DNA from 2 places in the Jeotgalicoccus sp. S0W5 genome. Region 2 is predicted to be linked to the other one. Evidence: riboswitches for the same ligand, from Rfam matches in the RefSeq annotation. Region 2 holds a riboswitch; the other holds the start of a gene.

Region 1 (8,039 bases), on a different contig from region 2:
ACGTTTGAACTTGATAATGTTGATTTTCTTGCCGCGACCGTGTTTTTCAACCGTTGCTTCAACAGTAGCACCTTCAACTGTTGGGGCACCAACTTTAACACTGTCTCCACCAACAAAAAGTACTTTGTCAAATGTGAATGAAGCACCTTCTTCAGCGTTGATTTTTTCAACGAAGATTGATTGTCCTTCTTCAACTTTTACTTGTTTTCCACCTGTTTCGATGATTGCAAACATACTTACACCTCCTATTTTTTAAGACACGCCATTATAGGTGGGTTTCCCGCTTAGACCTATATATGAGCGGTTGATGTTCACTTTTCATCAACTACTGTATTATACAAATTTTGTACCACCATGTCAATTGTTACTACGTAATTCTTTTCTCACTTTTGCTGTTTGTATGGCTAAGACATATATAATTGTAAACATAATCGCATTAACCAATACACTCGGTATTGCTCTTAAGGCAATATAATCAAAGAATGGCATAGAAATAAATTCTAAAATACGATAGATAAGATACTGATATAAATCAAAGAAAAACGAATTCAGCAATACAACAAAAGCCATAGCTACAAAGTCACGGTAAAATACGCGAAATGCTGTTTGCATGAATATAACAAAAGCAATAAACCCAAAACTATAGATCCCATAAATCGAACCGATATAGACATCGAGCATGACGCCGAACAGTAGCGCGAAAAACATGCTTACTTTTGGTCCCGCATAAATAGTGAGAAGTAAAATATACATAAATAAGAACTTAGGTACAAAGTATACCTCAACACCAAACAACATCATGGGACTAAAAGCTGTAAATGTCATATCGATGTACATGAGTATAATTCCCAAGATGAAGATGACAATCATCTGCATGATTTAGTCCTCCAATGATTCAGGATCTCGTTTTAAAACAAACACCGTATCCACGTCATTTAAGTCGCTGTTCATTTGGACGTAAGCATTTTGACTCAGACCATACTCATCATTTTCTACTTCTACTACCTGACCGATTACAATACCTTCAGGTAAAGAACCTGTTAATCCAGAAGTATAGACCTCATCACCTTGTTCTATCGTTACCTGATTTTTAATGTTTTCGATGACTAAAACATTTTTGTCTGTATCAAAATTTCTAATGTTACCATAAACTGTCTCGTCACCATGTTTGACCTCTACAGATAGGTTATTTTGAGACGCATTGGATGAAATAATCTCCACAAAGGCTGAACCACCGTTCACCCTATTAACAATACCAATCAATCCCTTAGAAGTCGATACAGCCATACCTTCTTTTAGACCATCTTTCTCACCCTTATCAATAGTAAAAGAGTTTAACCACTGGTCAGGGGACCTTGAAATGACATTTGCATTAATTGTTTCATAATCCATATTAGAACTAACGTCTAGGGCTTCTTGAAGCTTTTGGTTCTCTTCAGTTAACCGCTCATTATCCGCCTGTAGTTGCGGTAACATATCTAGTTGTTTTTTTAATTCTTCATTCTCTTCAACTGCACCAAACATATTAAAAAAATTTGAAAATATATTGCCGATAAAACCAAATGGTGCATTAACGGTTTCTTGTGTAGTTGCGACCGCATCGCCAGTAAATTGTTCAGCTTTTGTCGTCGTACTACGGTCTGTTAATGAAAACCCTATTAAGGCAATCAAAACAATGATCCCAAATAATACGATGAGCAAGCGGTTTCTATTAAAAAACTTAGTCACTCTCCGTCCGCCCCCAATAAAATATATCTGAAATAAATAATAACACATTTAATAAGGGACTAGCACTAAACTTACCAGAGATTTTTAATCTCTTTTAGCCTGTCGACAAAAGTTTGTAATATCGAATCCTCTACGGCTAAAGATATTCTAATATAATACGTCCCTCGGCTACCGAATGGAATACCCGGCGTAGTCAAAATCGACTGATCCTTTAATAAATACTCAACGAATGTTTCACCTGTAAATCCGTCCGGTACTTTAATCCAACCAAAGATACCCCCGTCGATATGCTGAATTGGAATATTTAATGCACTTAAAGCTTCATTAATATATGTCTTTCTCTTGTTAAAGATTTCATTTTGTTTTGGTATCAGTTCATCTGCATGATCTAAGGCTGCCACTGCTGCATCCTGAGTGACACCAAAGACACCAGCATTTGTATGATCTTGGAATCTATTAATGCTTTCAATCATGTCCTTATTGCCGACAGCAAATCCTATACGATAACCTGACATATTAAATCCTTTTGACAGTGAGTAGACTTCAATGGATTGTTCAAGATTTTTATCACTCGTTAATATGCTCGGATGTTGTTCGTTAAAACCAAATGCTGCATAGGCGAAATCATGAAGAATCTTTACATTCGTACCTCTGAAGCGATCAATTGTTTCGTCGAAAAACTCTTTTGTTGCAACTGCACCGACTGGATTAGAAGGATAGTTTAAATAAATTAAATCCGTCTCTTTAAGTTCTCTTTCTAGGGCATCGAAATCTGGTAGATAATCATTTTCTTCAAGTAAAGGCATATCAATGGCCTTTGCACCAGCTAATTCAACAGCTGTAATGTAATCGGCATATCCTGGGTTTGGCAACATAATTCCAGAACCAGGATTTAAATGTGCGAGTGGGAAATTAACCAAGCCGTTTTTAGTACCAAATAAAATTGCGATATTCTCATCATTTAAATCGACATCATAAGTTCTCTTGTAAAAGTTTTTAATACTGGTTTTCAATTCTTCTTTACCACGAAAAGCACCATATTTTTGGTTTTCTTCCTTATCAATCGCAACCTTAACAGCATCAGTAATAACTTTTGGTGTTAGACCATCAGGGATACCCACTGCTAGATTTAAGAGTGGTTTTTCCCCTGTTTCTAATTTTTTGTTCATCATGCTAGAAAAGTAGCTCGGACTTAAACTATTCAATAAATCACTCGCCATTATTCATCCTCTTTTGGTTTATCGAAACCTTGGAAATCCGCATCAATGACTTCATTAAATTCGTCTGATTCTACAGCATTGATAAGGTCTTCCTCCATTTTGCTACCAGCGTCTTCACCATTAATCACTATTTGATTTCTAAAATATTCGTTCATATTCTCTAATGACAAAGCATCTTCTAGCTTCATATCACTCGCAAGTGCAAAGTTCCCAGGCACTAGAGACAGACCAATCTGATCGACACTTCTAGGAAGTTGACCAGCATCTTGGAAGATAAATTCTAAGTTTTTCTTGTTATCAATAATGTCTGCTTCTTCAATAGCAAACATATCAGCATCTTCACTAATAGTTATGAGGCCAGCATCTTGTAAAGTTAAGAAACCTCGTGAAGCATTAACAGGGTCTAAAGGCAGAGCCACTTCACTTCCCGAAGTAATACTTTCTATACTGTCGAATGTTCCACTGTATAGCCCCATGGGCGCCGTAGGTACTTGAATGATATTCTTTAATTCAGTATTATTTTCTTCATTATAACTATCCATAAAGAGAACATTTTGGAAGAGGTTCGCGTCAATATCACCATTGGCTAGAGCATTATTGGGTTGAATATAGTCACTGTACTCAATAACTTCAACTGAATAACCTGAATCTTCCAGTACTGGTTTTAAAGCATAGGTTGCCATATCAGCAAATGGTCCACTAGATGCACCAATAGTAATCACTTCACCTTCATCCTCATGGAGTAAAACTGTTGTTAGAACGATGACAAAAAGTGTACCAATTAAAAATGTTATAATACCTCTCATTACTTATCCTCCGCTCTGTTTGCAAGTCGGTCGCCGACCCACTGAACAATTTGTACGATAATGATTAAGACAACCACTGTCACAATCATCGTTAATGTGTCATAACGGTAATAACCGTAGCGTATGGCTAGGTCACCTACACCACCACCACCGACAACGCCTGCAGTCGCTGAGAAAGCAATAATTGAAATAATTGTTAGCGTAATCGCTTGGGTAATACTCTTTTTCGCTTCTGGTAACAAAACATCCGTAACGATTAAGAAAATTGAAGCGCCACCAGCAATACACGCTTCAATCACTCCGTCCTTAACACCGTTGAAACTAGATTCAACGAGTCGGGCAAATAGTGGTACTGCAGCTATTGATAAGGCCACACTTGCAAATACTGGCCCATGTGAATCATTGACTAACCAAGTTGCAAAAGGCATTATCGCAACGATTAAGATAATGAAAGGGAATGACCGTATAATATTCATCACCCATCCAAGAACACTGTTTAAAGATTTAATTCTAAAAAGGAGTGGATGCTGTGTAATATATAAAAGGATACCAAGTGGTAAGCCTAATAACACTGCAAAAAATATTGAAATAGAAACCATTTGTACGGTCTCAAGTAATGCTTTATATAAAATTGGCCATAACTGACTGAAACTATCCAATGTAACCCACCCTTTCTATGCCGTTCGTCTGGTCAATATGACTTTTCAGTCTATTAATTTCTTCTTCTTTACCAGTCACTTGGAACATTAAAAAACCAAGTGGTTGATCCTTAATGTATTCAATACGTCCATTTAAGATGCTTATGTTTAAATCAAAATTACGGTAGAGTTTGTTGAGATAATTTTCCTCTGCATTTTCACTGAGAAACTGTATTGTAATCACTTGATTCTCACGCGTTGCCTTAAACTGATTAGGGACTTCAAAATTATAAATTTCTTGAACAAAGTCTTTAGTAATTTCATGCTTAGGATGACTAAAGACATCGTAAGTATGACCCATTTCTAAAATTTCGCCTTTAGACATTACACCGACCCGGTCTGCAATCTCTTTGATGACTTCCATTTCATGAGTAATAACGATAATCGTAATACCTAAATCCTTATTGATTCGATTCAATAATTTAAGAATACTCTTAGTCGTGTCTGGATCTAAGGCACTTGTTGCTTCATCACAAAGCAAAATGTCAGGATCATTTGCAAGTGCACGAGCAATACCGACTCTTTGCTTTTGCCCTCCACTTAAATTTGATGATTTAATTTCAGCCTTGTCTCCAAGACCAACCAGTTCCAATAGTTCTTTGATACGGGCTGTTCTGTTCTTTTTATCAAATTTTGAAGCTTTTAAGACAAACTCAATATTTTCATAAACGGTCTTAGATTCAATGAGGTTAAACTGCTGAAATATCATGCCAATTTTCTGTCGTTTCTGTCTGAGTTCATGCTTAGTGAGCTTTGTTAAATCTTCACCAGCAACTGTTACAGAACCCGTTGTTGGTTGTTCTAATAAGTTGATTAGTCTAACAAGAGTAGATTTACCTGCACCTGAATATCCGATTAAACCAAAAATCTCACCTGATTTAATTTCTAATGATGTTTCTTTTAATGCTTCAACCTTACGACCTTTTAATTGATAGGTTTTTGAAACGCTCTCCAATTTTATGCTCATGATCTACCTCCTCTTTAAAATAAAAAAACCATTCATCATGTAGACAAATGGCGATGTTTGATTATCTTCCAAGCCGATGCCTGCAGGATTTAGCACAGTACTTAAATAAGCCCGCTGCTGAGACTTCATAGGGCCCGACCCTCCATCTCTCTTGATAATTTCATATTCAATTTAGAGTAATACTATATGATTTAATTCTAAAAGTCAATATAAGGCGACTCATTACTTTGACCGAGATAAGCAAATCTCGAATGACAACCTGCACAGACATACCGCTTCTCATAGCCCTTCATACGTTTAGTAAATTTATAATTACAGTGCATACATTGATAATGATGTAAAATGCCTTTGTATCTATAGGTTCTTGTTAATGAAATGTTGAGCTTCTTGAGTGTATTCTTAAAATAATCATCTTGATCTCGGTAAGGTTTGTTTAGTCGATATAGACAAAAATGCACACATTCATGGTGTAGGACATCAAGAATTACGTGCCTCGGATTATTGTCAATAAAGGTTTTCGACATGACAATCTCTTCGTTAATAACCCTGTTGTGTCTCGTCTTAATTACAAAAGCGCCAAGCTTTGCAGTCATTCTATTTGAGATTCTTAGTGAAATATTAAAATCCACATTAAAATGCTTCTTAGAGAATGCTACTGCATATTCTAATAATTCTTTTTCGTCCACCTTACTCACCACTACTTATAAATAGTCATAAAAAAAGAGAGACTCGAAGTCTCCCTAACAGATAAATAATATAATATGATATCTAGGCCAAAGGCACTATCAAAGAACGATTGAGCTAATAATATGAAGTATAGCTATAAATTAATAGGTCGTTCTGTTATGTATTTCTTAATATATTTTCATTATATTTTAATCTTTGGGTTATTTCAAGCCTTAATGTGAAATAATTATGTTTGTAATATCTTTGTAATATAAGCTCAAATATTTCAAATAATAGCCCATAAACAGTATTATAACGCAGTTTGATAAGATTACAATGACAGTTATTTCAATATTTCGCTTGAATAATGTGTAAATCTACAGTAATTATTTTACTGCTTGTTTCAGTAAAATCTTTAATCTCTTGCTGACTTACGTGCCAACCGAGCGGGGTCATCTTTATTAAATCTTTTAAAGCGACGCTAGCCAGTTCAACTTCATATGTTATTCTCTCTTCGGAAATAACATCTACTTTATTTCTCATTAATTCCAAGGTATCCGTATTCTCATATTCTTGACTATCACCAGCTAAAGTTTCTCTAATTTCTTTTAAGTACTTGCTACCCGGAATAACTTTGATCAGTATGCCGTTCGGCTTTAAAATACGTTGAAATTCTTCATAATTCGCAGGAGATAAGTAGCTTAAGATTACATCTATACTACTCTCTTTAAACGGTGTACGACTTAAATCTCCGACCACCCAGTTTTCATGACTATAGTTTTTACTCGCGAGTAAAACACCATCTTTTGAGATATCTAATCCAATACCATGAGTGTTATCTTTATCAACTAGTTTTATAATTGAACGTAAATGTGAACCTTCACCAGAACCTGCATCAAAAATAAGGCGGTTTTCATTTGGAAGTGCATTAATTATATCAGCAACTTTTTGATGAATTATTTTGTAAAGATTATGAACTGATATAATATTATACCTCGCATCAAATAAGTCTTGATCATACATCGAAGATACTTGTTTTTGCAGCATATTGACGTAGCCTTGTTTTGCTAAGTCATAACTATGACGTTTTACACACACTAAACGATTTGAATCGACGACATTTAAATCAGCACTACAAATCGGACACTGTAGATTCGATTCTAATTTCTGAAAACCAAGCGCTGCAATTTCTCTCTTTTTCATTAATTCACCTACTTTATTTCAATTACATTATGAATTGTAAAAGAATATAAATTTCTATAGTACTCAATAACTTTAAATGGTATTCTACACAAAAACAAGTTTTTAAGGAGGATTAAATGAAGCGATTCATGCTATTACTTGAAATATATTTAGTGTCCACAAGATTAGGCTTAACTTCTTTTGGTGGACCCTCTGCACACCTCGGTTACTTTCATACCGAGTATGTCGAGCGTAAAAAGTGGATGGATGAAAAGAGTTATGCTGATCTTGTCGCACTTTCTCAATTTTTACCTGGTCCCGCGTCCAGTCAGGTAGGTATCGGAGTCGGTGTCATGCGAGGTGGCGTTTTAGGTGGTATCATCTCATTTTTAGGATTCACCTTACCTTCAGTCATTGCACTAATTATTTTTGCTAGTCTTTTAACAACCTTCAATATTGCTGATGCAGCTTGGATTCAAGGCTTAAAAATTGTTGCAGTAGTCATCGTCTTACATGCAATACTTGGCATGGCTAAAAATTTAACGCCTGATTTAAGTCGAAAACTGATTGCGCTCTTAGCCGTTGTTATTATACTTATCTTTCCATCAGTTATTACACAAGTTGGCGTCATTCTAATTGCTGCACTGCTTGGATTTTTAATATTTAAGGACCATGAAGCTGATACGAAAAGAACTTTGTTCCCAGTTAACAAAACTTTTTCTATCATCTGTTTAAGTTTATTTTTTATATTGTTATTCTTACTACCCATGTT
Region 2 (8,039 bases):
TAGTTTCTGAGTCTACTTCGCTACTGCAGCCAGCTAAGAGAAGGCTAGCACTTAAGCTCGTGTATAATATTGTTTTCTTCAATTAAATAAATCCTCCTGATCGTATTCATATAAGTATTAAAATCATCACTGCATACCAATACTAATTATAGTACAATACAACATGATATTTAAAAACTTTTTATAGAATAAAATTCAAGGGGCAAAATAATGAATACTACTAAGATTGTCGTCACTTTTTCAGGTTATAACTCTGATGCAATAAATGAAGAGATTGAAGCTGCAGAAAGTCACTTAAGTGATTTTGATATAGTGGAAATACGAGGGGATGTGTTTGATGCTTTAAATCGACAGGATCACGCATCAATTGTAAGACGAATCATAGATAAGTTTAAAGCTTTCGATAAAGAAATCATCTACACGTACCGAACTTCTGGAGAAGGAGGCAAGGGCTCAAAAACTACGGTTGAATATCAAGCGCTTTTACTAGAGGTTTGTAAGTCTATGGATATTGATTATATAGATATTGAAATGTCAGTGGGTAAAAAAATACTGCAGGAAATTATTGAGACTGCAAAGACACATCAAATTAAAACGCTACTGAGCTATCATAACTTTAAAGAAACTCTTGATTACGATGCACTCATGGATTTACTTAGTCAGATGAATCAAGTTGAAGGGGATGTGTTTAAGTTTGCCCTCTACCCTACAAACGGTGAGGATGTAGATACAGTTGTAGACGTTCAAAAAACAGCTAAAGCTCAATATGGGCATAAAGTCATCGGAATATCTATGGGTGAGCTAGGTAAGCGTACACGCGTGTTAACAGGCGACTATGCCCCATTATTTACTTATGGTTACATCAGCCGAGATGCGGCGCCCGGACAAATTCATATAAGTGAACTAAGGAAAGCGTTAACGAGTTTATGATAATTTTTACACAGAGTTTACGTTCTAATAATATTTAGATGTTAGAGTAAGGTTAGAAGATAATATACACTTCTTAAATCCTAAACCCTGGCCCAAAACCTCCCCCAAAGGTTTTGGGTTTATTTTGTGTTTTAAGTGTATAAAATATTATTTCTAAGGTAGAATTAACCTAAGATGACTTTCTATTTTAGGAGGATATAATGATAACTTTTTATGAGTATTCAAAATGTACAACTTGCCGTAAGGGGAAGAAATTTTTAGAGGATAACAACTTAGAATTCACTGCCATAGATATGGTCGAAAACGTACCGTCAATCGATACGCTAAAAGGTATTGTAGACCGTTCTTCATATAACGTAGATGATTTCTTTAATAAAAGAGGGGGCAAATTTAAAGAACTTGATTTAAAAGAACGCTTGCCTGAACTTTCAGATGACGAAAAGTTTGAATTGCTTGCAAGTGACGGTATGTTAATCAAGCGACCAATGGTTGTATTAGATAACCAAGTTCTTTTAGGTTTTAAAGAAGAAAATTATGAGCAAGCTTTATTGAATTAATCTTCTTGCCTGTAGTATGATGAATATGTAACAATATATATGATAAGTTAAAAGGGAGGTTTTAGCGTGTCATTACCACAAGATCTAAAATACAGTGAGGACCATGAATGGGTAAAGGTTGAAGGGAATACTGTAACTATCGGTATTACTGATTTTGCACAATCTGAACTTGGTGATATTGTGTTTGTTGAGCTTCCAGAGGAAGGCGACGACGTATCAACAGGTGAATCATTCGGTAGCGTTGAATCAGTTAAGACTGTTTCAGAATTAATCGCTCCAGTTTCAGGTTCAATCGTTGCGATTAACGAAGAGCTTGAAGATAGTCCTGAACTTGTAAATGAAAATCCATATGAAGGCGCTTGGATGCTGAAAGTTGAACTTTCAGATGAAAGCGAACTTGATAATCTTCTTGATGCTGCTAGTTATCAAGCAGTTATCGAGGGTTAATTTTAAACTCTGGACATTTGTCCGGAGTTTTTTAAAAACAAATATTTATTACTTCTGGTGAATTTGTATAAAATTAAACTAAGGGTGATACGAATGAATCTTTCTGATAAGGTACTCATTGTTGAAGGCAAGACTGATAAACGTCGCTTAGAAGAAGTGTTAGTAGAACCGGCTCAAATTATTTGCACTTTCGGAACAATGGGTATTTCCAAATTAGATGAAATTATCGAACAGCTAGGTGATTCGCAAATTTTTATATTATCCGATGCGGATAAAGAAGGAAGAAAAATTCGTCAATGGTTTAAAAAACATTTAAGTGAAAGCACGCATATTTATATTGATCCAAAATTTGGAGAAGTCGGTCGTTGCCCGCATGACTATCTAGCTAACCTCCTCTTAAGACACGGTTTTTACGTAGATAATGCGTTAATAATGAAAGGTAAGTTTTATCGTGAAGGAAATAATTTCAACAGCAGATTTATTAAAGAATACACAGGATAAGGACAGTTATATTATCTTTGGTTATGCCACGATGTGTAAGACATGTGAAATTTCAGAATCCATGTTGAAAGTCGTCACTGAGATGAAGGATATCTCATACGAGAGAATTAACTTGAACTACCATAAAGACTTAATAGATAAGTATCACATACGTTCAGCACCAGCCTTGCTGTTATTTAAAAATGGTCAACTTGTGAATGCACTCTATGCTTTTCACTCAGTACCATATTTAAATGAAGTATTAGATGAATTCCTGGTTGACTAGTAGAGAATAGTCTGATATTATAAATCTCAATCGAATAGAACTCTTATCAAGAGTGGTGGAGGGAAGTGCCCTAAGAAGCCACGGCAACCGTCTTAATGACAAGGTGCTAAATCACAGGAACAAATCCTAAAGATGAGAGGCATAATGAAATTAAAAGGCCTACTCATAATATTATGAGTAGGTCTTTTAATTTTCGATCGATGAGAAAGGGTAATGTATCATGATTAATATAAAAAGTGTTTCTAAGATATTTAAAACTAAGAAACAAAATATAACAGCAGTTGACCAAGTTGACTTATCGATTAATCACGGTGAAATATTTGGGATAATCGGCTACTCAGGTGCAGGGAAATCCACCTTAATCAGATTGTTAAATGGACTAGAAGATGTAACTGAAGGTGACGTGATTGTCAGTGGAGATGACATCAGTAAAATGTCCAAAGGTGATCTTCGAAATAAACGCCAGAAAGTGTCTATGATTTTCCAACATTTCAACTTACTGTGGTCAAGAACAGTCGCAGAAAATATTAGTTTTCCAATGGAAATTGCAGGTGTACCAAAAAAAGAACGCCAGGCACGCGTTGATGAATTAATTAAACTTGTTGGACTAGAAGGTAGAGCACATAATTACCCAAGTGAGCTATCAGGCGGACAAAAACAACGTGTCGGTATTGCTAGAGCCTTATCGAACAAGCCTGAAGTGTTACTATGTGATGAAGCAACAAGTGCTTTAGATCCAGAAACGACTGATGAAGTATTAGATTTACTTGTTGATATTACAAAAGAGATGAATCTAACCATTGTCTTAATCACTCATGAAATGCACGTAATCAGAAAGATATGTGACCGCGCAGCAGTGATGGAGAATGGTAAGGTTGTTGAAGTCGGTTCAGTAATTGAATTGTTCCAAAATCCACAATCGAGTGTAACAAAACGCTTTGTTAAGGATGATATTTCAGATGATGACCACCAACTTGCAATTGAAGAACTTAAAGCATCATTCCCTACTTCAACAATTGTAAAATTAAACTTTGTAGGTACAAGAGCAAAATCTCCAATTGTATCTGAGGTCATAAGAAATTACGATCTAGATGTAAATATTCTATCAGGTAATATTAAACAGACGAATCAAGAATCATTTGGACATTTATATATTGCATTAGATATCGATAATGAAACCCTGGAATCAATCTCAAATGAGTTTAAAAAGCACGATGTCACATTGGAGGTTGAAGCAGGATGAACAGTGTAATAGAAGAATTTAAAAATATGTTTAGCTTTGAAAATGTGAAATGGGATGCGGTAATAGAAGCGACTTATGAAACGATATACATGACTGTGATTGCAACAATTGCAGCCTTTATAATTGGACTCATTTTCGGTATTATCTTGTTCTTATCTAATAAGAGTGAAAATGTTCCCTCAAAACCGCTTTATGGAACGACATCCTTCATCGTCAATCTCTTTAGAGCGATTCCATTTATCATTTTAATTATTTTACTTATGCCATTTACAAAAGCAATCATGGGTACAGTAATGGGCTCCAATGGTGCCTTACCCGCACTGATTATCGGTGCCGCACCTTTCTATGCACGTCTAGTTGAAATTGGACTTAAAGAAATTGATAAGGGTGTAATAGAAGCGGCTGAATCAATGGGTGCGAACACTTGGACAATTATTTGGAAGGTGTTGATACCAGAATCATTACCGGCTCTAATTTCAGGTATAACGGTAACATCCATTATGCTTGTTGGTTCAACTGCGATTGCAGGGGTTATCGGTGCTGGTGGGTTAGGTAACTTAGCTTATATGGTTGGCTTTACAAGAAACCAACCGGACGTCACACTTGTTGCAACTGTGGTAATTCTAATCATCGTTTTCGTCATTCAAATTTTAGGAGACTTTTTCTCTAAAAGAGTGGATAAACGCTGATTATATAATATAAAACTATATAGAAAAGAGGATTTTGCATGAAGAAATTTTTGAGTTTAGTTACATTGTTTTCAGTTATTTTAGTTTTAGCGGCTTGTGGAAATGATTCTGAATCTGATTCTGCTTCAGAAGGTGAATCAAGTGATGGAGAAGGTGCTGAAATTACTGTTGCAGCATCGCCAGCACCACACGCTGAAATTTTAGAAAAAGCAGCAGAAATTCTTGAAGAAGAGGATATCACAGTGAATGTAGAAATCGTCAATGATTATACAACACCAAACCGTTTGTTAGCAGATGAAGAAGTCGATGCAAACTTCTTTCAACATACACCATACTTAGACGGTGAAATTGAATCACATGGCTATGACCTAACTAGCATCGGTAATGTCCATATCGAACCTATGGCAGTATTCTCAAATGACTATGATTCACTTGAAGACATCCCAGACGGCTCTACTATCTTAGTATCTAATAATCCTGCAGAAGAAGGACGTTTCCTTTCATTCTTCGTTAACGCTGGCTTAGTAGAAATCGAAGAAGGCGTTGAAATTCAAGACGCAACATTTGATGATATTACTGAAAATCCTCACGACTTTAACTTTGATAACAATACAGCACCTGAGCTTTTAGTTAATATGTATGAAAATAATGAAGCACCTGCTGTTATTATTAATGCAAACTTCGCAATTGATGCTGGATTGAATCCAGTTGAAGATTCAATCGCAGTTGAAGACGGAGAATCACCTTATGCCAACCTAGTTGCTGTTAGATCTGGAGATGAAGAACGTCCAGAACTACAAAGATTAATCGAAGTCCTACAATCAGATGAAATCAAGCAATATATTGATGAAGAGTACAGTGGTAATATTATTCCATCAGAATAAGTAAGAAAAACCTCACTCGACTTTCAAGTCGAGTGAGGTTTTTAATGAACTATGTTAATAGTATATACATTTTTCATCATATCGTTAACACGATCATCAACATAAATGAAACAATCAAGTAGATAAGGGAGTATCTTAAATTCATTTCTGCCCATCGGTGTTTATTGTGTGTAGTATAACCTCGAACAGATAGCACAACCCATCCTAAGGTCAATAAAGCTGACACAATTGAAAAGATGATACCGAGTGATTCAAAGAGCATAATTGGTACGGGCAACAAAGCGAGCACATAATATAAGTTCTGGCGAATTGATGCCTTGGTGCCAATGACAACTGGGAGCATTGGTATGCATGCTCTAGTGTAATCATCGAGTCTTTTAATAGCGATTGAAATTGTATGAGGTACCTGCCAAATAAGTAAAATGTAAAACAACATTAGGGGTACTAAATGATTCGCTGGTGTAATAACGGCCCAGCCAATTAATGGTGTAAAAGCGCCTGAAATACTACCGATTATCGTATTGATGGTATAGCGTCGTTTTGACCAAAAGGTGTAGAGAACGACGTAGAAAAACCAGCCAAGAAATGAGTAGATTCCTGCTTCAATATTCACCAAAAAAATTATGATCAATCCGATGATTGTTGTAATGATTGCAGCAATTAAGACATTTCTTAAAGAAAAGTCACCTGTAACGGTAGGGCGCTTTTTTGTACGGTCCATTTGTGTATCTAGGTCATGCTCGAACCAGTTGTTAAACATGAGAGCACCAGATATGACTAAGGTGCTGGAAACCATGGTCATGAAAAAAGTGCCAAGATGATCGTAAAATGACTGGTGGGTAAAGTGTAAAGCAAGCCAAAACGCTGTGAATACAGGTAGGACATTTGCGATAAGTACTTTCCCTTTAAGTAGGTATTTAATATTTATAAATAATGTTTGTAAGTTAATAGACTTACGCTTATGAACTTGTTCTGTTTCCAATGTAGTCCCTCGCAATTTAATGATTAAGCTATATTATAACAGTCATAAGAAAGCATCAGAAAAATTATTCCATTTTTTTGTGACAAAGATGTTTCAAGGAAAAGGGGGTGGGTAAATAACTGTTATATAAATAGAACGGATTTCGTAATAATTCAATTGAGTGAAATCATTGTCTCAACTAATCAATTTTAGTTGGTGCAATTGATTTTATAAAGTAAACCCCTTTGCCAGGCAGCAAAAGCTGCTTGGTTTTTTTGTAAATATTTAAATTAATAATGTAAATAGTAATATTTTAAGGTAACATAGATAACAATTGTTTTAAGGTATTAATTAACATAACTTAAAGGAGCATCTAAGATGAAAAAGTTATCATTATTTTTTGTATTTACACTATTTGCACTGACAGCATGTGGGAATGAAGAAGACACTGAAGCCACTGACACAAGTGAAGTGAGTGAAGAAACAGAGGATGAAAGTTCTAATTCTGAAGAAGGTAAATCAGATGAAATTTATGAAATAGGTGACACTACACAAGTAGAGAGTTATGAGTTTGATGCTAAGTATGAGGTTACCGTCAATTCACTAGACCTGGTCAAAGAATACGATGGTCAACCTGTTGGAGATGTCATTATCAACGCACCAGAATCAGTCTTCTTAGGGGTGGTCAATTTAACAGTTCAAAATATCTCTGAGGAGCCTATTGTTATTGGTGAATATGTATTTCCTGATATTATTGAATCCGACAGAGAAGGTGGTGGAGACCAATTTATTTTTGATTTCTCTGAAGAAGATTTAAACCAAGAATTAGCAGTTGACGAAGAAGCAACATTTGATTTAGTTTACTCGAAGGATTCAGAATTGGGTTCAGGAGGATACTATTTAAAATTTGAGAATGGCATGCCAACAGAAACGACTTATAACTTACCAATTAAATAAGGAAATTTTTAGTAATCATTAACCCTATCGATTGTATACACACCCTATAGATGGTAAAATTACATTAGCACCTATCTTATAATAAAAGGGGCAATTAAAATGAATGAAGACTATAATACTCCAAAAACTGGTTTTGACAGCACGCTCGTCTTGGTGTCTTATGTTATTTCACTATTCACTGCTGTTGTTGGACCACTTCTAATTTGGGCACTGAAAAAAGATGATGAACCAACAACTGCTGTCGCACTTAGAGATGTAGCGAACTTTGGTCTATCTTACACAATCTACATGTTTGTCGCTTGGTTAACAACTGCAATTTTAATCGGTTTTGTACTCGGACCAATAGTCACGATTGCATTCTACGTATTTGCGATTATCGGCATTGTAAAAGCAATTAATGGTGAGTCATACAAGCCACCATTCACAATCGATATCTTTAAATAAGTATTTGATTAAACCTCACTAAATGATATTAAAGTCATTTAGTGAGGTTTTCTTTAAATCTGATTAAAGTGGTCATAATTAGAGCCAAAACCTTTAAACCGCGTGGATTCTGATATATAATATATAGATGGTAACAGTAGACTGGTACTTTGACTATAGAT

The links. A riboswitch is a leader RNA that binds a small molecule or an ion and turns the genes downstream of it on or off. The one in region 2 is predicted to bind S-adenosylmethionine.
Region 1: another riboswitch for S-adenosylmethionine. It lies ahead of EYB29_RS03465 (methionine ABC transporter ATP-binding protein); the one in region 2 lies ahead of EYB29_RS10780 (methionine ABC transporter ATP-binding protein).

The regions. Positions count from the first base shown of each region.
Region 1 is NZ_SIRQ01000003.1:231,037-239,075, reverse strand. Features, by position in the region: gene rplU (50S ribosomal protein L21) at 1-234, opposite strand, end outside; ribosomal protein L21 leader region at 246-316, opposite strand; gene mreD (rod shape-determining protein MreD) at 358-876, opposite strand; gene mreC (rod shape-determining protein MreC) at 880-1,728, opposite strand; gene EYB29_RS03480 (aminotransferase class I/II-fold pyridoxal phosphate-dependent enzyme) at 1,800-2,948, opposite strand; gene EYB29_RS03475 (MetQ/NlpA family ABC transporter substrate-binding protein) at 2,948-3,754, opposite strand; gene EYB29_RS03470 (methionine ABC transporter permease) at 3,754-4,353, opposite strand; gene EYB29_RS03465 (methionine ABC transporter ATP-binding protein) at 4,406-5,419, opposite strand; SAM riboswitch class I at 5,478-5,580, opposite strand; gene EYB29_RS03460 (SprT-like domain-containing protein) at 5,617-6,105, opposite strand; gene EYB29_RS03455 (putative RNA methyltransferase) at 6,434-7,288, opposite strand; gene chrA (chromate efflux transporter) at 7,405-8,039, shown strand, end outside.
Region 2 is NZ_SIRQ01000018.1:177,188-185,226, reverse strand. Features, by position in the region: gene EYB29_RS10810 (hypothetical protein) at 1-82, opposite strand, end outside; gene aroD (type I 3-dehydroquinate dehydratase) at 211-930, shown strand; gene EYB29_RS10800 (Spx/MgsR family RNA polymerase-binding regulatory protein) at 1,131-1,487, shown strand; gene gcvH (glycine cleavage system protein GcvH) at 1,554-1,934, shown strand; gene EYB29_RS10790 (toprim domain-containing protein) at 2,028-2,435, shown strand; gene EYB29_RS10785 (thioredoxin family protein) at 2,386-2,700, shown strand; SAM riboswitch class I at 2,741-2,839, shown strand; gene EYB29_RS10780 (methionine ABC transporter ATP-binding protein) at 2,921-3,943, shown strand; gene EYB29_RS10775 (methionine ABC transporter permease) at 3,940-4,632, shown strand; gene EYB29_RS10770 (MetQ/NlpA family ABC transporter substrate-binding protein) at 4,671-5,516, shown strand; gene cyoE (heme o synthase) at 5,593-6,498, opposite strand; gene EYB29_RS10760 (DUF4352 domain-containing protein) at 6,856-7,434, shown strand; gene EYB29_RS10755 (DUF4870 domain-containing protein) at 7,534-7,878, shown strand.